Regions from separate parts of the Lactococcus lactis genome, predicted to be linked through region 3. Evidence: predicted binding sites of a transcription regulator. Region 3 holds the regulator's gene; each other region holds the start of a gene.
What was found. The regulator NrdR, encoded in region 3, represses ribonucleotide reductase genes. The targets are predictions, from matches to a motif close to ACACNATATATNGTGT.

Region 1: a site for NrdR is predicted at 4,679-4,694, ahead of nrdD (anaerobic ribonucleoside-triphosphate reductase). Genes of this name have one in related genera too.
Region 2: a site for NrdR is predicted at 5,090-5,105, ahead of PYW37_RS07810 (redoxin NrdH). Genes of this name have one in related genera too.

What each region holds. Positions count from the first base shown of each region.
Region 1 covers NZ_CP118969.1:260,252-267,398, reverse strand. Annotated here, with positions in the region: gene eno (phosphopyruvate hydratase) at 1-844, opposite strand, end outside; fluoride riboswitch at 923-995, opposite strand; gene PYW37_RS01455 (DUF2325 domain-containing protein) at 1,135-1,641, shown strand; gene nrdG (anaerobic ribonucleoside-triphosphate reductase activating protein) at 1,750-2,355, opposite strand; gene nrdD (anaerobic ribonucleoside-triphosphate reductase) at 2,352-4,595, opposite strand; gene PYW37_RS01440 (LysM peptidoglycan-binding domain-containing protein) at 4,939-6,258, shown strand; gene PYW37_RS01435 (hypothetical protein) at 6,297-6,581, opposite strand; gene PYW37_RS01430 (DUF6036 family nucleotidyltransferase) at 6,578-7,126, opposite strand.
Region 2 covers NZ_CP118969.1:1,557,130-1,564,276, forward strand. Annotated here, with positions in the region: gene PYW37_RS07785 (GNAT family N-acetyltransferase) at 183-632, opposite strand; gene PYW37_RS07790 (3'-5' exonuclease) at 629-1,462, opposite strand; gene PYW37_RS07795 (cysteine hydrolase family protein) at 1,455-1,994, opposite strand; gene parE (DNA topoisomerase IV subunit B) at 2,199-4,133, opposite strand; gene plsY (glycerol-3-phosphate 1-O-acyltransferase PlsY) at 4,408-5,049, shown strand; gene PYW37_RS07810 (redoxin NrdH) at 5,223-5,441, shown strand; gene nrdI (class Ib ribonucleoside-diphosphate reductase assembly flavoprotein NrdI) at 5,443-5,865, shown strand; gene nrdE (class 1b ribonucleoside-diphosphate reductase subunit alpha) at 6,001-7,147, shown strand, end outside.
Region 3 covers NZ_CP118969.1:1,807,396-1,814,542, forward strand. Annotated here, with positions in the region: gene der (ribosome biogenesis GTPase Der) at 1-627, opposite strand, end outside; gene PYW37_RS08960 (pentapeptide repeat-containing protein) at 734-1,360, opposite strand; gene PYW37_RS08965 (NADPH-dependent oxidoreductase) at 1,357-2,079, opposite strand; gene dnaI (primosomal protein DnaI) at 2,072-2,953, opposite strand; gene PYW37_RS08975 (DnaD domain protein) at 2,953-4,128, opposite strand; gene nrdR (transcriptional regulator NrdR) at 4,444-4,890, opposite strand; gene trmB (tRNA (guanosine(46)-N7)-methyltransferase TrmB) at 5,009-5,662, opposite strand; gene PYW37_RS08990 (phosphotransferase family protein) at 5,784-6,557, opposite strand; gene PYW37_RS08995 (Veg family protein) at 6,626-6,883, opposite strand; gene dnaB (replicative DNA helicase) at 7,078-7,147, opposite strand, start outside.

The DNA of each region.
Region 1 (7,147 bases), 970 kb from region 3:
TAAGTGCTGGATATTTTTCAACTAAATTTTCATAGTAAGTCAATAGTTCTTTAGAAGTCAATTTTTGCCCTTCAAAACGATAAACTTTTTCTTTATCATCATAAAATTCACTTGAAGCTGGGTCAATGGCAATCGCAATTTCTTCACCAGGAACATATCCTGCACTTTCAATTGCTTGATAAAGTGTAGCAATTGCATTTTCAGTAGAACCAAGTTTAGGGGCAAAGCCACCTTCATCGCCTACGGCTGTTTCTAGCCCTTTGTCAGCTAAAATTTTCTTCAGAGTATGGTAGATATTTGCAATTTTTTCTAAACCATCGCGAAAGCTGTCCCGTTTGACTGGTGTAATCAAAAATTCTTGAACGTCAATTCCTGAATCGGCATGTACTCCACCATTAATGACATTGAAAAATGGTTGTGGAAGTTCCAAATCAACTCCACCAAGATAGCGATAGAGTGGAATATTTTCACTATTCGCTGCCGCACGAGAAATGGCCATTGAAACCCCTAAAATTGCATTAGCCCCTAAACGAGATTTATTTTTTGTCCCGTCAAGTTCAATCATCAGATGATCTAATTTTGCTTGATTAAATGGTGATTGTCCTTTCAAGGCTTCATAAATTTCGCCATTGACATTTGCGACGGCTTTAGAAACGCCTTTTCCTTGAAGGCGGTCTCCACCATCTCTTAATTCAACTGCTTCGCGGTCTCCGGTTGATGCTCCTGAGGGTACTGCTGCGCGTCCTAATGTTCCATCTGTTAATCTAACATCTACCTCAACGGTTGGATTTCCTCTAGAATCAAAAATTTCTCTTGCGTGGATGTTTTCGATTGTGACTGTCATAATAAATCTCCTTTTCTTTGCCTTTATTGCCTTGTAAGTCAAAGAAAAAATGGCAGACTACAAGGCAAAAAAAGGCTTTGCTTTGTAGGCGCCATTAGATTCAAGCTATTTCTTGAAACGGTTTCGGGTGTGCACCATACCCATCTACTATTAATTTACCACTTTATTTTTATGAGGTCAAATTTTTGAAACTTATATTTTAAAAAATACATTTATCATTAAGCAAAATTGTGTTATAATCACTATAATTCGCTCCTGTCAGTAAAGACAGAGCATCAGTAAGGAATGACATGAAAACACTACTTGTTCTATGTGAAGTTAAATATTGGCATGATTTTAGAGAGGGCTTGGCAAAAGTTGGCGTTTCTTTTCTTGGTTTTGATAAGAAAAAACCTAATCGATTTGAGATTGACCAACTTGTTGCCAAAGCTGATTTCGTCGTTATGAGAAACCGAAATGTGGCTCATCATTCAGTTCAATTTGCTAAAGAAGCTTGTAAAGCAACCGATACACCCTTTTGGATTAGTAGTAATTTCGGTTTAGAAACCATTATCAAGCAACTTTCTCAAACTTTTCCAGATGAATCTTTTGAAAGCACCGACCAAAATAAGAAAAGCAAAAGAAAAATTGAAAATAGAGTTATACCAAAGCAAAATTCTTTAGCCGAAAGTGCCCAAAGCAAAGAAAGTCAAAATTATTTAAAAGGAAAAAAGAAACATCTCCCTCTAAAATCGGCGCTAAAAGATTTCAAAATTACTGACGACGAACCAGATTTTACAAAATTATTTAAAAAATAAGCGCTGACGCATTTGTCAGTGCTTATTTTTAGTGACAGAATTTCTGTCAGAAGATAGCCGTTGGCACTTTAGCGCTTACGGATATACTCAAATGTCCATCAGTAACTTTTAAATTAATTTTTCTTTATGAATTTGTTCAAAAGTTTTTTCACCATCATTGAGTTTTTCCCAAATGACAACTTGTCCTTGTTTTCGAGATTTTGGTACATCGATAATCCGCTGATTTGATGACCCACGGAATTGGAGCATTAAGTTTTTCTTTGATAATTCAAAACGACCGTCAACTAAAATATCTAACAAATCAAGCATTTCTAATTTGTCATCTGTTTCAAGTAGCATCTCTTCCCATGTATAACCTGTCCATGACCAAATATCTTTATCCGGTAACTCACGACGAATCCGTTTGAGCAAAGGAATCAAAAATGTCGTATTCAAGAAAGGTTCCCCACCAAGAAGCGTCAGTCCTTGGACATAAGGCTGAGCAAGGTCAGCCATAATTTTATCTTCAAGCTCTTTGGTATAGGGCGTTCCATAACGAAATGACCAAGTGGCTTGATTATAGCAGCCCTCGCAATGAAACATACAACCGCTCACATAGAGTGAGCAGCGCACCCCTTCACCATCAACGAAATTGAAGGGTTTATAATCTGCAATATAATTTTGTGAGAGTTCATCAGCTCTCCATTCTCCTGGTTTTGGATTGTTCATACTTATTTCTCCGCAAAATATTTTGATTTTGCTTCGTCAACTTCGACTGAATCAATCAAATTTCCATCGTTCAAAGCTCCGACAGAACCATTCATATGTTTTACACGTGATGAAATTTCTTTGTGACGACCATGAACCATTGGACGTGCTTGCGGATTTCCAAGATATCCACAAGTTCTTTTGACAACGTCACAGGTTTTAGGATCATCATTGCCACATTGTGGACATTTAAATCCACGTTCCGTTGCCGCAAAATCTCCTTCAAAGCCACAAGCATAGCAGTGGTCAATTGGTGCATTTGTTCCAAGATATCCAATACGATCGTAGGCAAAGTCCCAGACTGCTTCAAGAGCTTTCGGATTTTGTTGAAGAACAGGATATTCACAGTAATGAATGAATCCACCATTGGCATAAACAGGATAGTCTTTTTCAAACTCTAATTTTTCAAATGGAGTTGGATTTTTACGCACATCATAATGGAAAGAATTAGTATAGTAATCTTTGTCAGTAATATCTGCAACTGAACCGAATTTTTCTTTATCCATTCGGCAGAAACGGTCAGTTAAACTTTCTGACGGTGTTGAATAAACAGAATAATGATAACCAGAGGCTTTAGACCAATCTTCACAATCTTCATGCATTCGTTTCACAATTTCAATTGTAAAAGCTTTAGCTTCAGGATTATTTTCCCAAGTTGGGCCATAAAAAGTAGTCGCCACTTCATAAAGTCCAATGTAACCTAAACTTACAGTTGCACGTTCTTTATTGTACAATTCATCAACTGAACCTTCGGCATCAAGACGTCCCAATGCACCATTCATAAAGAGAATAGGTGCATTTTTAGGTTGTGCTTCTTTAGCACGTTCAACACGAAAAGCAAGGGCATCATGAGCAATTTCAATTCTTTCATTGAAGATTTCCCAGAATTTTTCTTTATTTCCAGCGGCTTCAAGAGCAATACGTGGAAGGTTAACTGTAACAACTCCAAGATTATTACGTCCAGCAGTCACGTCATTCCCATTTTCATCTTTCCAGCCTTGCAAGAATGAACGACAACCCATTGAAGCTTTAAATGAACCTGTTAATTCAACAATTTTATCATAGCTCAAAATATCAGGGTACATCCGTTTTGTTGAACATTCAAGCGCAAGTTCTTTGATGTCATAGTTTGGTGTCCCTACTTCGAGGTTAAGACCACGTTTGAGTGTGAAAATTAATTTAGGGAAAATAGCAGTACGGTGTTCTGAACCTAAACCACCAATCCGGACATTCAAAATTGCTTTTTGAATTTCACGCGCATACCAATCGTCTCCAAGACCAAAACCAACTGTTACAAAAGGCGTTTGACCATTTGAAGTAAACAAAGTATTAATTTCATATTCTAAAGATTGCATTGCATCATAGATATCTTTGGCTGTTTTTTCACGAGCATAAGCTTCTTGTTTTTCAGCACCATCAATCCATTTTTGTGCATCTTTTAAATGTTTTTTATAATTTAATTTCGCGTAAGGCGCCAATACTTCATCGGCACGATCAAATGAACAACCACCATATTGTGAACTAGCCACATTAGCGATGATTTGACTGGCTTGCGCAGTTGCTGTTTGAATTGATTTTGGCGAATCTACTTGCGCATTTCCAAGTTTAAAACCATTTTCAAACATATTTTTAAAGTCAATCAAACAACAGTTAGCCATTGTAGTAAATGGACTATAATCAAGGTCATGATAATGAATATCACCCTTTTGGTGAGCGTTTGCCACATGTGGCGGAAGAAGTTTCAAACCAATTGCTTTGGAAACCGCACCAGCTGTCAAATCACGTTGAGTATTGAAAACGTTAGAATCTTTATTGGCATTTTCATTAACGACAGTTTGGTCGCGATTAATTAATTTTTCAATCGTGAAATTGATATCCGTTGCTTTGGTACGGGCCAAATCACGGTTAGCACGATAAGAGATATATTCTTCAGCCAATTGAGTTTCACCAGACTCAAGGAGTTCTTGCTCAACAATCGATTGAATTTCATAAATTTTGACATTTTCAGAAAAACGAGTAAAGATTTCACTGACTACTCTGTCAGTAAGTTCTGAAAGAACCGACATATCTGTCAGTTCGACTTTTTTAGCCGCTTTAGTCAAAGCATCAAAAATTTTCTCACTGTTAAATTTCACTGAGCGTCCGTCACGCTTTATCACATTAATTTCTTCTAGTGTTACATCTTGATATTTTACTTCACTTTTCATATTAACCATCCTCTTCAATTACATCATCTATTTTATCAAATTCTCGGAAATGACACAATATATAGGTTAAATTATGTAAACACACACAATATCTTGTGTTGCTTGTTTTCATTCCCTTTTCTCAATTTCGCAAAGCAAAATATAATCTCTTTGTATTTAAAATGTAATCATAGCGTCTTAAATCAGATTTTTTCTCTAAATTCTCACATTTTCTAGCTAATATAAAACATAAAATAAAAAACGTTTACAAACCGCCACATAATTGTCATCGTTTTCTTCCATTAACCGTGGTAAAATAGGGTAGTACTTATTTTATTCTGTATTTTCAGGAAAGGAATTATTTATGCCAGTTTCTCGTATTAAAGTTAAAAATAGACATTTAAAAAAGAAAGCCAAAAAACCACTGGCTTTTTATAAACCAGCGACCAAATTTGCTGGCGCTGTTCTCATTGCAGGAACTTTGACGACCACTCATGAGCTTTTGCTCCAACAAACAAGCCCAATGGTTCAGGCTGCAACCAATTCGACAGAAGCTTTTATTGAAAGTATTGCTGCATCAGCAAAACCAGTTGCCGATAGTAATGGTCTTTATCCTTCAGTTATGATTGCTCAAGCTATTTTGGAAAGTAACTGGGGTTCAAGCCAACTTTCTCGTGCCCCCTATTATAATTTATTCGGTATTCAAGGAACTTATCAAGGAAAAAGCGTTGTTTTTAAAACTCAAGAATATCTCAATGGTAAATGGGTCACAAAAGATATGCCATTTAGGGTTTATCCTTCCTTTAATCAAAGTTTCCAAGATAATGCTTATGTTTTAAAAACTACAAACTTTGGAAATGGTCCTTATTATGCTAAAGCTTGGCGAGCAAACGCGGCAACCTATCAAGCGGCAACCGCAGCCTTAACAGGAAAATATGCAACTGACCCTAATTATGGTGCTTCCCTGAATCGAATTATTTCTCAATATAATTTGACTCGTTTTGACGGTGCTTCTTCTGCTGGTACTTCTAATTCCGGTGGTTCAACAGCTACAAATACCAATAATAATTCAAATACAAGCTCAACCACTTATACAGTTAAATCTGGCGATACACTTTGGGGAATTTCGCAAAAATATGGAATTAGTGTTGCTCAAATTCAAAGCGCAAACAATCTTAAAAGTACAGTCATCTATATTGGGCAAAAGCTTGTATTGACAACTTCAAGTTCTTCGTCTAATACAAATAGTTCAACTTCTTCAGGAAATTCTGCCGGAACTACAACGCCTACTACTTCGGTCACTCCTGCCAAACCAGCTTCACAGACGACGATTAAGGTTAAATCTGGTGATACGCTTTGGGGACTCTCTGTCAAATATAAAACGACGATTGCTCAACTCAAGAGTTGGAATCATTTGAATTCTGATACAATTTTCATTGGACAAAACTTGATTGTTTCACAATCTGCCGGTTCTTCAAGTTCTTCAACAGGTTCAAGCTCAGCCTCTACGAGTTCAACTTCTAACTCTTCTGCAGCTTCAAATACCTCTATCCATAAGGTTGTTAAAGGAGATACGCTTTGGGGACTTTCACAAAAATCTGGTAGCCCAATTGCTTCAATTAAGGCTTGGAATCATTTATCAAGTGATACCATTTTAATTGGTCAATATCTTCGTATTAAATAAATTGTAATTTATAAAATAAAAAAAGAATGAAAGTTAATTCATTCTTTTTTTAATTCTTTTAAAACAGACTGAAGATGAATCGATTGAGTCGGTTCAGACATGCCAACAGTCATTTCCCAAGGTGTTGTTTCTTTTTCAAGCGCGAGTTCAAGAAAAACGCGTTGAAAAGAAGTTAATTCTTCAGAACTCATTAAATAATCAATATCTGTTTTTGAAAGTAAAATTTTGTCCCGTTGAATCGCTTTATTTAAATAACGGACCCAAAGTTCTAAATTCCATTTAGACTTTTGAGCAGCATTCAGGAGATATTCAATCCACGTCATTGCAATAACCTCAGTATTTTTGGATTTTTTCGTAAATAATTTTTTAAGGCTTCTTCGCCGTAAGCTAAACTAAAAGCCTCTAAAATGACCGCTGGGTCTGCTGAACCATCTGTATGTTTAAATCGTTCTAAGAGAGGATCTGGGCTTTCAATTTTTAATTTTTTCATTATTTTTGCGATGTCTGGAACATCTTTGGTTCGGCCAGCCTGTATTTTATCGATAAGAATAGATTCGAGTGATGACAGACCAACAGTCAAATGACTTTCCACAAAAATAATTGTTTCATCTGTTTTTGAATGAGACATGACTTCGCCGACTGCTTGACTCAACCAAGGTTCATTAGAGGTTCCGACATGAAATTCTTCACCAATTTCTTGAATGATTTTTTCAACTTTTTCGGTACTTTCATAAAAGGCATCTATATCCTCTGTTGCCTTCATTCCATAGTATTCAAGGACGAAACCACCAACACAATGTAAGTGAAGTTGCAAATTTTCTTCTGAAAGTTTTTCGTTCAAGCGGGAAAATAATTGATGATAATCCAAATTTATACCTCGCACTCACCT
Region 2 (7,147 bases), 250 kb from region 3:
TGCTTTTGGCATTCTACAATATAAAATCACTTTTTCTATTCTACCACAAAATCAAAACGAAAAAAACTTACAAATTATTTATTGGTCAAAATTGATAAGATTGTTTATCTCTTTAAAATCTACTGACAGCTTAATTTGAAGTGAAAAAATTACTGACAAAGCTGTCAGTAAATTATTTCATCTTAGAATTTCAAAATCATATTGACATGTTTAATATCATCTTCGTAAAAGGGTTCAGAATTTTCAACAAAACCAAATGAAGCATAAAAATCACGCAAATAATATTGTGCTTCAATTGTTACTGCTTCTTCCCCATCTTCTTTAAGGACTTCTAAGGCTTTTTCAATGAGTCCTCTTCCCAAATTTTGTCCACGAAATTCAGGATTGACAAGGACACGCCCAATTGAAGCCTCTGCAAATGAAATCCCTTTGGGAAGTAGGCGACAAAGGGCCATCAGTTGACCATTTTCATTTTCTAACCAGAGGTGTTTGGCTACTTGGTCTTTGCCATCAAGCTCTTGATAAGGACAGTTTTGCTCCACAACAAAGACAGCAGTACGCAGGCTTAAAAGTTGATACATTTCATCTAATGTAAGTTGATTAAAACTTTTTTCTTTCCAAATTGCTGTCATTTTTCTTCCTCCATAATCGTCACGAAATTGGCTTTTTGCATTTCTTTTAGAAAATCAGAATGAATTTTCACTTTCTCTGAATTATGTAAACGAATATTTAAACTCGAACCTACGGAGTACTCTCGTTCAATCGAAATTCCAAGAACTTCAAATCGTTCCCATTTTCGCTCAAGATTTTGCTGATAATAGACTAAAGCTTTGGTGATTGGTAAATTTAACTTTCTGCGAAGGCTGTCAGTAATTTCATCAGAGCTGTCACCAAATAAATCTAACTGACCGAGTTCGTCAGTAACTTCTGATTCTACTGACAGCTCAACTTCTTCAATTTTCTGTAAATATTGATAAAGTTTTGCCGTGATTAAGCAGTCGTTGAGCGCGTCATGCGAACGTAAATCATTCATTTCTAGTAGGTCTTTAAAATTTTCTAGAGCATAAGAAGACATAGTTAATAACTTTTTACTTTCTGCCAAAGTATCATAGACACGAAAAGCCTCAACATCAGTAATGGCACAATCAATAATGGCCTGATAAAGAAAAGAAATATCAAAAGGAGCATTATGAGCCACTAATAAATGGCCTTTGATGAAGTCTAAAAATTCAGGTAAAATTTCTTCAATCGTTGGTTGATTTAACAAATCAGCTGGTTTTATGCCAGTCAATTGTGTGATTTCAGTTGAGACATAAGAGCGTTGATTTTTTACTAACTGATTAAATCTAGCTTGCTCTTGATTATTCTCATCATATTTTACCGCTCCAATTTGAATAATTTCATTTTTTTGTGCAGAAAATCCTGTAGTTTCAAAGTCAAATACGACATATTTCTCAGACATTTTTATTCAGTTCCTCGATAATTTCTCTTGTTTTAATTAATTTCCCAAATTTTGGTATTTCGTCAGTTTTTGTTTTCTGGAAGTTTTTTAACTTTCTGTCAGCACAGGCGTCTTCAATTATCATCGCTTCAAATCCCAAATCCGCCCCATCTCTGGCTATTTTTAATACTCCATTACTCATAGACACACCAGAAACATAAATTTTACTGACAGAATTATTTTTCAACTCGTCAGCTAAGCCATAATCAGATTGTTTAAATGCTGACGGCCCATATTTTACTAATTGATGTAATCTTGGATTTTTATCCAATTCATCTTGCAAAATCATCCGTGAAAAAGCTTTTTTAGCTGATTGCCAAAGTATTTTTGGTTCAACAGTCACCATATAAACTGGCTGATTTTTTTGGTCAAATGCAGAAATTAAAGCTCGATTATTTTCAATAATTTTATCCCAGCCATAAGGAACAGCATCTTTCGCTAATTTTTTAATGAATGCTTGCAAATCAATAATAATTAAAGCTGATTTTTGCATTTTTTCTCTTTTCGTTTTTTATCTTCTTTTAGAATTTCTTCCATTATATCATAGCTAACAAAATGAAACAAAGTTTCTCTTGCTAGCTTTGCTGGCTTACGAATAGGCTTGTTGTTACACCTAAAGTGAGCAATAGTGATACTTACATCATAAATTAAAGTAAAAAACCTCGAAAAATCGAGGTTAATTATTAAAGAAAGTAACTTAGAATACTGTTTCTTCTTCCATTGTAAATTTCACATTATTTTCAATCCATTTACGACGAGGTTCAACTTTATCCCCCATCAGTACTGAAACACGTTTCTCTGCTTGAGCTGCATCATCAATGGTCACTTGAATCAATGTCCGAGTTTCTGGGTCCATTGTTGTCTCCCAAAGTTGGTCAGCATTCATTTCTCCAAGTCCTTTATAACGTTGCAAATTAGCATTTTTACCAAATTGCTTGCGAAGTTCTGCTAACTCACCATCTGTCCAAGCATACTCAATTTTTTCTTTTTTGCCTTTTCCTTCACTCATTTTATAAAGTGGTGGAAGGGCAATATAGACATGACCCGCTTCAACCAATGGTTTCATATAGCGATAGAAGAAAGTCAATAAGAGCGTTTGAATGTGTGCTCCATCAGTATCGGCATCGGTCATAATAATGATTTTGTCATAATTACGGTCGGTCAAGGTAAAATCTGCCCCAACGCCTGCACCAATGGTATAAATCATTGTATTGATTTCCTCATTTTTGAGAATATCTTGCATCTTAGCTTTTTCGGTGTTAATGACTTTACCACGCAAAGGCAAAATGGCTTGGAATTTACGATCTCGTCCTTGTTTAGCGGACCCTCCGGCAGAATCTCCTTCGACCAAATAAAGTTCATTTTTATTTGGATTTTTTGTTTGAGCAGGGGTTAATTTACCAGACAAAAGTCCTTTGTCTTTTTTAGATTTCTTTCCATTTCGTGAATCTTCACGCGCTTTACGAGCCGCTTCACGAGCCTCACGGGCTTTGATTGCTTTACGAATCAAATTTTGCGCCAATTCGCCATTTTCCATCAAATAGAAACTTAGTTTCTCAGAAACCAAAGAATCAACAACTGGACGAGCTAAAGGAGAACCCAATTTATCTTTGGTTTGTCCTTCAAATTGGAGATGTTCCTCAGGAATTAAAACTGACAAGACGGCTGTCAAACCTTCACGATAATCCGAACCTTCGAGATTTTTATCTTTCTCTTTGAGTAAATTTACTTTACGAGCATATTCATTCATTGCTTTCGTAATTGCCGTCTTCAAACCTGCTTCGTGCGTTCCGCCATCTTTTGTTCGGACATTATTGACGAATGAAAGAATGTTTTCTGAATAGCCATCATTATATTGAAGGGCAACTTCAACTTCAAAACCATCTTGTTTTCCTTCAAAATAAAGAACTGGAGTCAAACTGTCTTTATCTTCATTAAGATAAGAAACGAAATCTTGAACCCCATTTTCATAATGAAATTCTTCTTTTTCATCTGTTCGTTTATCTTCAAGACTAATCGTCACTTCTTTTAAAAGAAAAGCAGACTCATTTAGTCGTTCTGAAATGATATTATATTTAAATTCTGTTGTCGAAAAAATGCTAGAATCCGGCATGAAGGTAACTTTAGTTCCTGTTTTAGACTTTGGTGCTTTCCCAATTTTTTCTAAAGTTGTCGCTGGATGTCCACCATTTTCAAAACGTTGACGATAAACAGTCCCGTCACGAGTAATTTCAACTTCTAACCAAGTCGAGAGGGCATTTACGACTGAAGATCCAACACCATGGAGTCCACCAGAAGTTTTATAACCCCCTTGACCAAATTTACCACCTGCGTGCAAAATAGTAAAAATTACTTCCACAGTTGGAATACCCATGGCGTGTTTCCCAACTGGCATTCCCCGTCCTTCATCTTCTACTGATAAAGAACCATCAGCATTAATGGTCACTGAAATTCTGTTACCAAAGCCAGATAAAGCTTCATCAACCGCATTATCTACAATTTCCCAAACCAAATGGTGCAAACCAGTTCCGTCAGTTGATCCAATATACATTCCTGGACGTTTTCTGACAGCATCCAATCCTTCAAGAACCTGAATCGCACTGTCATCATAGTTATTAATATCTATTACCATTTATTTTCCTCTCATCGAAAGCCTATATCTTCTATCTAAATCACTATTTTTTTATCCACAATGAGCTAATAAAAAATATTCATCTTGATTATTGTACCTTGTTCAGAAAGCTTTGTCAAAGGACTGCTGACAATTTTTTCATCTAATAGTAAGAATTTTTCCAAAAGTAAGTGAAGATGTTTCAATATTGTCAGTAATCTTTATTAAAAATATGATATAATTGTACAGTTAAAAGAGATTATCGATTTTAAACGAAATAAACTTCGGAGAACTTATGCTTACTATTATTCTTCTTCTCATTGCCAGCTATCTTTTAGGGGCAATTCCATTCGGCTTATGGATTGGCAAGATTTTTTTCAAAAAAAATCTCCATGACTATGGCTCAGGAAATACTGGAACAACCAATACTTTTAGAATTCTAGGTGTAAAGGCAGGAATTTCAGTTTTTGCTTTTGACTTACTAAAGGGGACACTTGCTACTCTTTTACCCCTTTTCTTCCATATCAATGGTGTTTCACCTCTAATTTTCGGTTTTCTTGCTGTCATTGGACATACTTTTTCAATATTCGACCGCTTTAAAGGTGGTAAAGCTGTTGCAACTTCTGCTGGTGTGATTCTTGGATTTAGTCCGCTCTTCTTAATTTACCTTCTTGTTGTCTTTATCATTGTCCTATGGCTTTTTAGCATGATTAGTCTCTCTAGTGTGATAGGTGCTGTATTTGCTTTATTGGGAATTCTTATTTTCCCTAGCATCGGATTTATTCTTACTTCCTACGACCTTTTATTCTCAATTATTATTTTTGTTTTAGCAATTATTATTATTTTACGACATAGAACAAATCTCAAAAGAATCAAAAATCATTGCGAATCCCTTGTCCCATTTGGTTTAAACTTATCAAAACAAAAAGAAAAATAGCACAATATGTTGTGTTATTTTTATAATTTTACATAATTCAACACAATATCTAGTATCTTTAATTTGACTAGATATTTTTTTTACGATAAAATAAGACTATAAAAAGTTGAGAAAAAGTCAAAGACTTTTTACTCTCACTAATAAAATACGTTTGTCCTCAAAGGAGATTTAAAATGGTTACAGTCTATTCTAAAAACAATTGTATGCAATGCAAAATGGTCAAAAAATGGCTCTCAGAACATGAAATTGCCTTCGATGAAATCAATATCGATGAACAACCTGAATTTGTTGAAAAAGTGATTGAAATGGGATTTCGTGCTGCACCTGTCATTACTAAAGATGACTTTGCCTTCTCTGGTTTCCGTCCTAGCGAATTAGCAAAGTTGGCTTAATATGAAACTTGCTTATTTCAGTGTGACTGGGCAAACACGTCGCTTTGTTTCCAAAACAAACTTACCAAATGTCGAAATCAGTCCTGACCATGATATAGAAATGAATGAACCTTTTCTTTTGATAACGCCAAGTTATGCCGAAGAATCTCCAACTGTTTCTAAATCAATAGATGTTATGGACCCTGTTTTTGACTTTATGGCTTATAATGATAATTATAAACATTGTCTAGGAATTATTGGTACAGGAAATCGTAATTTCGCAGGTATTTATATTTTTACTGCTAAAGAACTCTCTGCAAAATACCAAATTCCGCTTTTATATGATTTTGAGTTTAATGGTACACCAGCCGATGTTGCTGCTGTCGAAAAACTCACTACACAGCTTGACAAAGGAGCGAAAGTCACCTTCAAAAATCCGCTGTGATTTTATGGCTTCACCTTAATGAGTGAAGCCTCTTTATTTTTAACTTTTTATTTCTATTAATTAGTTTGAACTTATTATAATATTAGAGTTCATCCCTCTGTTCTTTATGGTTGAACGCTTTAAGAAAGGTCACTTATGTCTCTAAAACAACTTAAAGATGTAACTTATTTCAAGCTTAATAACGAGATTAATATTCCCGTTAATGGTAGCATTCCTCTTGCTAAAGATAAAGAAGCAATTACTGCTTTTTTTAAAGAAAATGTCGAACCTAATCGTTATGAAGCCGATACATATATCGATAAACTCAATTGGCTCGTTAAAGAAGAATATCTAGAAGCTGAGTTTCTTGAAAAATATAAACCCGAATTCATTACCAATCTTCGGAAAGAATTGAGTAAATTTGAATTTCATTTTGATTCATTTATGGCTGCTTACAAATTTTATAATCAATATGCCATGAAAAACAATGACGGTTCTCTCTATCTTGAAGATTTTGAAGATCGTGTGTTAATGAATGCTTTATACATGGCTGACGGCGATGAAAAATTAGCTAATAATCTTGCTTTTGCAATGATTAATCGTCGTTATCAACCTGCGACTCCGACTTTTCTAAATGCTGGACGTAAGCGTCGTGGTGAATTTGTTTCTTGTTTCCTTCTACAATTAACTGATGATATGAATTCAATTGGACGAACAATTAACTCTGCCTTGCAACTTTCTAAAAATGGTGGTGGTGTTGGTCTGAACCTGACTAATTTACGTGCTGCTGGTGCACCTATCAAAGGTTACGATGGAGTGGCAGCTGGTGTCGTTCCTGTCATGAAACTTTTTGAAGACGCCTTTTCTTATGCCAATCAATTGGGACAACGTCAAGGTGCTGGTGTTGTTTATTTATCACTATTCCATCCAGATATTATGGAATTCTTGTCCACTAAAAAAGAAAATGCGGATGAAAAAATTCGTGTTAAAACACTCTCTCTTGGGGTTACTGTTCCTGATAAATTCTATGAATTGGTTAAAAAGGGAGAAACAATGTATCTCTTTGAGCCATATTTTGTTGAAAAATATTATGGTAAACCTTTTGCCGAAGTCGATATTACAGCTGAATATGACAAAATGGTAGCCAATCCAGAAATTCGTAAAACACCGATTAATGCCCGTGAACTTGAACAAGAACTTTCAAAACTTCAACAAGAATCTGGTTATCCTTACATCGTAAATGTTGACACAGTCAATCAAGCTAACCCTGTTGATGGTGTAATTTCAATGTCTAACCTTTGTT
Region 3 (7,147 bases):
AGTTGTTCCTGCAATTGGACTTGCAATTACGCGGTCTTCGCCAAGAATAGCATTAATAAGAGATGATTTCCCAACGTTTGGGCGGCCAATCAAGCTGAACTTGATGACATTCTCATTTTCTTCTTCAATTTCATTAGGAAGATTTTGAACGATTGCATCAAGGACATCCCCTGTCCCAATCCCGTGAACGGCTGAAACAGGATAAGGATCGCCAAGTCCAAGTGAGTAGAAATCAAAGATTTCCATTCGACGTTCTGGGTTATCGACTTTATTGACAACAAGAATAACTGGTTTGTCTGTACGATAAAGAATATTAGCAACGGCTTCATCGGCATCTGTAATACCTGTTTCTCCGTCAACAACAGCGATGATAACATCTGCTTCGGTCATGGCAATTTCAGCTTGCGCACGAATTTCAGTCATGAAAGGTTCGTCTGAAAGTTCAATCCCACCTGTATCGATGATATTGAATTTACGGGTTAACCATTCTCCTGTGGCATAGATACGGTCACGAGTTACACCTGGAATGTCTTCGACAATTGAGATGCGTTCTCCTGCAATACGGTTGAATATCGTTGATTTTCCGACATTTGGACGGCCAACGATGGCTACTGTAGGTAAGCTCATATTTTTATTTCTTTCTTTGTTTACTTATTGGATAAAAAATTATAATAGTGAAGGAGGTTGTAATCCATAGACTATATAATTTTAGATTTGGGTTTCGAGGTTCATTTTAGATAATTTCAATGCCAAACAGGCTAGTAAAAAATGGGGCTTGACTAAGACTTATCTTCATATTTTTAGCGAGTTGAGGTGTAACTTCCATGTGTTCAAATTGATTCGTAGAAAAATCAATTCCTGCAAGTGCTGTTTCCCAAAAATTTGCTGCTTCTAATTGATTTTTTAAAAGCTCCACATTCTTAAAATTACAGGCAGTAAAGAAGGTTTCTTTAGCTTCATTTTCTAAAAAGCGGACTGACTTTAAGGTAGAACCTGAAAAATTTGCATAAGTCATTAGATTTTCTGTAAACTGAAGGTCTTGTAAGTGACTTTCAGTAAAATCAGTTCCTAGCAATTTGCAGGATTTAAAGATTGAGCGATAAATGCCAATTTTATTGAAGTTTAAATTGGAAAAATCACATTTTTCAAAAAGGCAATCTGTAAATTCACTGATCGTATTGTCAGTAAATTCAAAGGTTGTGTTTTTGAAAGAACAACCTGAAAAAATAGTTCTTTGATTGATTGTCAAAGTTTTATCTATAAATTCTGCTTGATAAATTTCTCCATCAATAAAATCTTGACTTGTGGCTACTTGATAGGTGGCTGGAAGTTTTGGTTCTAAGATTTTCTTTAATTTCACAGTAATTTTTTCGCCTTTAAATTTTCTGTTGAAGCTGAAATTTCTGGTTGGCCCCACTGGTCAACAATCCGTTCAGACCATTTGTTTAAGCGTCTATTTCCAGCATATTCTTCTTGAACTTGGTCATATTTTTCAATGGTTTCAGACGTTTGCTTAACATATTTTTCTTTAAAAGCTGTTGCTTCCAAAGGAAGACGTGGTTTTACTTTGTTCAAACGTGCGGCTTTACCGAGTGCAATGCCAAAAATAGGATAAGTATAATCTGGCAAGTTCAAGACTTTAGAAATTTCTGAGGATTGGTCTCGAATTAAGCCAACCATCACCCCGTTGTAGCCTAAAGATTCCGCTGCAAGAAGCGCATTTTGTCCAGCTGTTGCGGCATCAACTGATGTAATCAATAAGCTTTCAATTCCTTGCGGTTGGAAATTACCTTGATGCAATTCGACTGCCTTTTGAGCACGATTTAAATCGCCAACAAAAACTAAATATGCTGCACAATTTTTGATTGATTTTTGTGGTTGAAATTCATAAATCGCATCTTTTTGAGCTTGTGATTCTACAACAATCACAGAATATGATTGGAAATTTTTCCATGTTGATGCCATTTGAGCAGCTTTTAAGATTTTTTCCAAATCTTTAGGCTCAATTGCTTCTTCTGTAAAATTTCTGACCGAAGTGTGATTCATCATTAAATCAATCGTTTCATTTGTTTCAGTCATGACGTCTATTCGTCCCCTCTAATCGCATTTCTTCTGCCAAATATTTCACGCGTTCCATAACACGTTTTGCTGGCCAAATTTCATCAGCTCGCTTGGTTTCGGCTAAATGCTGTTCTAATTCTTCCATTCTTAAATTTGAAGTGAAGAAAGTCGGGAGATTTTCTTGCATGCGATGTTGTAAAATGACTTGTAAAATACTGTCACGAACCCAAGCGTTGTTTTGCTCTGCCCCAATATCATCCAAAACTAAAACTTGGCTGGCTTTTATTTCATTGACCCAGACTTTGGCATTGTCAAAATCTAAATCAGAAATGAAAGTGGGATAATGAAGTAAAGTTGTTGAAATTCCTTTTTTGGCTAATTCGTTTGCCATTGCCGCAAGCATGAAAGATTTCCCAACACCAAAATCTCCATAAAGATAAAGTCCTTTTTTCTTGGGAAAATTAGTAATAAAATCAACTAGGGCTTGGTATGGTTTGATTCTTTGAACATCATCAAGGGCAATATCTGCCAAAGTGACTTGTTTTAAATCTTTTGGAAGTCCAATAATATTCACACGTCGCAAAAGGTTTTGAGCTGCTTGTTGCTGCGCCAATTCATTTGTCGTTTGATATGAAACATCAGCATAGCCGTGATTCATGATTAAAACAGGTTCATAACCATCAGCTGCCCGTTTTTCACCTTTTTCAAATTTTTCATGCTCACGAACGTATTCATAAAACTTGGAGTAAGAGCGTTGAATTTCGTCAGAAGTCATTTGATGTTGGGCAATAAAAGCTTGCACATCAGCATTTTTTAATACTTCTGCGACTAATTTTTCAAAATTTTCACGGATGTCTTGACGTTTCCCTAAGATGTCTCCGATAGATTCCATTAATTTTGCTCTCCTTTCAGTTTTTTGAGAGAGTCAAGCCTTATTTTCTCAAGTTTTGCAAGTTCTTCTTGGCTTGTCTTATTTTCATAATCTGGATTTGACCATTTTGGTGCTTCTTTTTTGATTTTCATTGGTCGTTTTTCTGCTCCAGTTTTTGCTTTAGCAGCAGCTAATTCTTCTCGTTCCAAAATTCGTTTTACCGCTGTTTCAGCTGTAAATACTTCATTTCTCATCCAGTCGTTGGCTAATGCATTTACAAAATTTGGATTTAACGACGCATTTTTTTGCTGTACTAAAACATAGTGAATCAAAATATTTTGGACTTCTGCTGGCAAATTTTGGCGACTTAAATTAGTTAAAAGCTTATGTTCTTCCGAACTGACAAATCCTCCAGCTTGCGCTTTTATCTGTCGGATGAAATCATCTGGTTCATGAGATTTACTGATGACAATCAAATCGGCAAATGCTTTAGGAAAAGCTGAAAGTGCTGGTTGCGGTTGGCTAGCTCCTGAAAGACTTCTCATCAAATTATTCATGTTCAAAGTTTTATCAGCATTGGCTGTTTTTTCTGCTTGCTTGAATAATTCGTACCAATTGAGTTCAAATTTTTCTGCTAGTGAATAGAGCGTTAAGGAGTCTTGATTTTCATTGTTTAAATGATAGCCTTGACGTTCCATAATACTTTTAAAGGCCCCCATTTCAAAACGTTCATTTGTATTTGAAGGGTTTTGTTGAGCTTGTGAGTCAAAACTAACTTTATAAACTTCATGAAATTTCTTGGAAATTTCTTTTCCTTTTGGTTCCATTCTTTTAGCTAAAGCAGCTACTCGATTTTCACCAATTCTTGAAATCAAAAGTTGTCTATAAAAATCATCTGCAAGGAAATTTTCAAAATTTAGCGGACTTTTTACTTCAAAATAAAGACTGGTATGATCATCATAAACACGAACTAATGATAAGCCAGATAATTTATCTAATGCTTCAATAAAAGGATTGAGGCCGAGATTTAGATATTCCAAAAAGTGAGAAATTCTTCCAGTAGAGAAGCTTAGCATTAACTGATAAAGCGCAAAGGCATCCGTGCCAATGATTGGTAAATAGAGCAGACGAAAAGCCTCAGCGTCAAAGCTGGTCTTTCCTCGATTAAGCATTGTAAATGAATCTCCCGCTCTCATTTTTTTCCTCACTTTTTACTGACAGAAAGTTCAGCAAGCTGATCTTTCTTTTATTTGCCGATAAAATGCTCCTTATTCAGTCACTTTTTACTGACAGAAAGTTCAGCAAGCTGATCTTTCTTTTATCTGCCGATAAAATGTTCCTTATTCAGTCACTTTTTACTGACAGAAAGTTCAGCGAGCTGATCTTTCTTTTATTTGCCGATAAAATGCTCCCTATTCAGTCGCTTTTTACTGACAGAAAGTTCAGCGAGCTGATCTTTCTTTTATCTGCCGATAAAATGCTCCCTATTCAGTCGCTTTTTACTGACGGATTTATTTTTTGGTAATATTTTTAAGGAGCTCTTCTAATTCACTGACATCTTTGAATGAACGATAGACGCTGGCAAATCTGATATAGGTGATATCATCCAATTCAGCTAATTCTTGCATCACAAATTCACCAATGACATCTGATTCAACTTCATTACTGTCTAGTTGACGGATTTTTCTTTCAACATTTGCAACTGTTGTTTCAATATCTTCACTTGATACTGGGCGTTTGTATGCTGAACGAACTAAACCACGAACAATTTTTTCACGATTAAAGGGTTCACGTTTGTCATCTTTTTTGATGACTAAAAGGGGCATTTCTTCGATACGTTCAAAGGTTGTGAAGCGAAAACCACATGATTCACAAACACGACGACGGCGAATAGCATCTTCGGCTTGTCTTGAATCAACAACTTTTGATTCTTCAGAAGAACACTTTGGACATCTCATTTTATTCTCCTTAATAGATAATAAATTCTTATTAATTTTACTGACAGAAAATTGGTTTAGACTTTCTTATTCTGTCAGTAATTTTTTTCATTAGTTTTAATGACAGAAAGCAACTTATTTACTTCTTAGGCAAAAATTTTGCTTCTAATCTATAAATTACTTGACCTTTTTGTGAGAATTTTTGCTCATACTCGGTCATTACATTTTGAGGTGCAAATTCTTCGTCTTGGTGTAAATCTAACCAAACTTTTTTAAGTTCCATGCCATAGTTAGCTAAAGAAACTAAAGAATATTCAAACAATCCACGATTATCAGTTTTGAAATGAATTTCACCTTCAGGACGTAAAATCTTTTCATAAGTTGCAAGAAAAGATTTATAAGTCAAACGACGTTTTTCATGACGTCCTTTTGGCCAAGGGTCAGAAAAGTTCAAATAGACTTGGTCAATTTCACCATCAGCAAAATATTCACTCAAAGCAGCTCCATCAACAAGCATCATTTGTACGTTTGGCAAATCTGCTTCAATTACTTTATCTAAAGCATAAGATAAAACTGATAATTGCATATCAATTGCAATGTAATTTATTTCTGGATGAAGAGCTGCCATTCCTGTGATGAAAGCTCCTTTTCCACAACCCACTTCAATATGAATCGGATGATCATTTCCAAAACGTTCTGACCAACGTCCTTTAAAGTCCGCTGGATTTTCAACTACGATATGTGCGTTTTCAGCAAGCATTTCGCCTGCCCCTTTACGATTTCTGACGCGCAATTTTTACCTCAATTTTTTAATTTTTGATAGAAAATCAGCAAAAGTGATCTTCTATTTCTTTATTTTTATTATTCAATTATAAGCCAAAAAATAGGAAGGTCCAAACCCTAGCCTATTTTTACTAAAATAATTCACAAAATTTACGAAGTCCCAAGATTTCTTGATTCACTTCTTTCATTTTTCCTCTAGAAAGATATTCAGAGATTTGGCGAAGAAAAGAAAGTTTTCCATACCAAGCCACTTTATCCATAATATCTGAACGAGGTCTAACACCAGATGTCATCAACCACAAAGACCAGTTATTTGGTTTAATATAATGTGATAAAACATGTGCCATATCAACCATTGAATCTGATAAAAAGACGGTATCCCAATCTACTAAATAAATTTTTCCTGAATTATCATCCACTAACCAATTTTTATGATTGACATCGCCATGAACGACTACGACCTCTTCATTTTTGATTTCGGGAACTTGTTGACGCATTTCTTCAATGATTCCTGACAAAAAATGATTTGTTCGTAAAGCCTCAGTATTTTGGACACAATCCTCTAATAATTGTTCAGGAAGAATAATTTGACTTCCCAACTTCTTATAAGATTCAACCAATTTTTTTGAGTCATGCAAATGTGCTAAAATATGATTAATTTGGCGGTCTTCCATATCCTCAGGACTTAGTGTATGACCGTCAATCCAAGGTTGAGCAGATAAGGTATCGCCTTCAGCCGTACGTTTTGTCCATAAGACTTTTGGCGTGATTCCCTCAAGATAAATACTCGGCAAAAATGGACTGCCGTTTTTTTTAATAAAAACGCGTTCCTGATCACTTTTCCCAAAAAATGCATTGCCAGAGCCACCTTTAACAGGCGTCATATCCCAATCGGCTTTCATCATCCTTATCTCCTCCTTTCCTTTAAAAATCTATTAATCATTATTTGAACCATTTACTTTATTCCTCAAACTTATGCGTTTGGATAGTGAATTAAAATAGTTTGAGTCAAAATGTCAGCATATTGATATGACTCAGTTGTTTTAGGACCACGAGCCGGAATATTTTCAATAATGAAATGTGTTGCATAGGCTTCAATCAAGTTCACTTTATGACGATTTTCGCGTTTACGACCAAATTGTGAAGTAATTTCAATCGTTTCACCCAAGTGTGCTTGAACTTTTTCACGAATGTCAACGATTTTTCCTATTTCTTGATTTTGGTTATCCATTTTTTCCTCCAAATAAGACGTAAAAGTCGGATTTCTCCGAACGCTTACCTTATAAATCTAATTTTATCCTTGATTATATCTCTCTTTTTTGATTAAAAGAATCAAATTTTATAATGTATTCTTTATCGTTCATTTTTATTAATAAAGAGAATTAGACAATTACTCATATTATAACACGAATTAGTCAAAAAAATCTAGTCGCCATATCGGTTATCAATACTTGCGAATTTATTATGCTCTTTAATAAAGAGTAATTCGACTGTT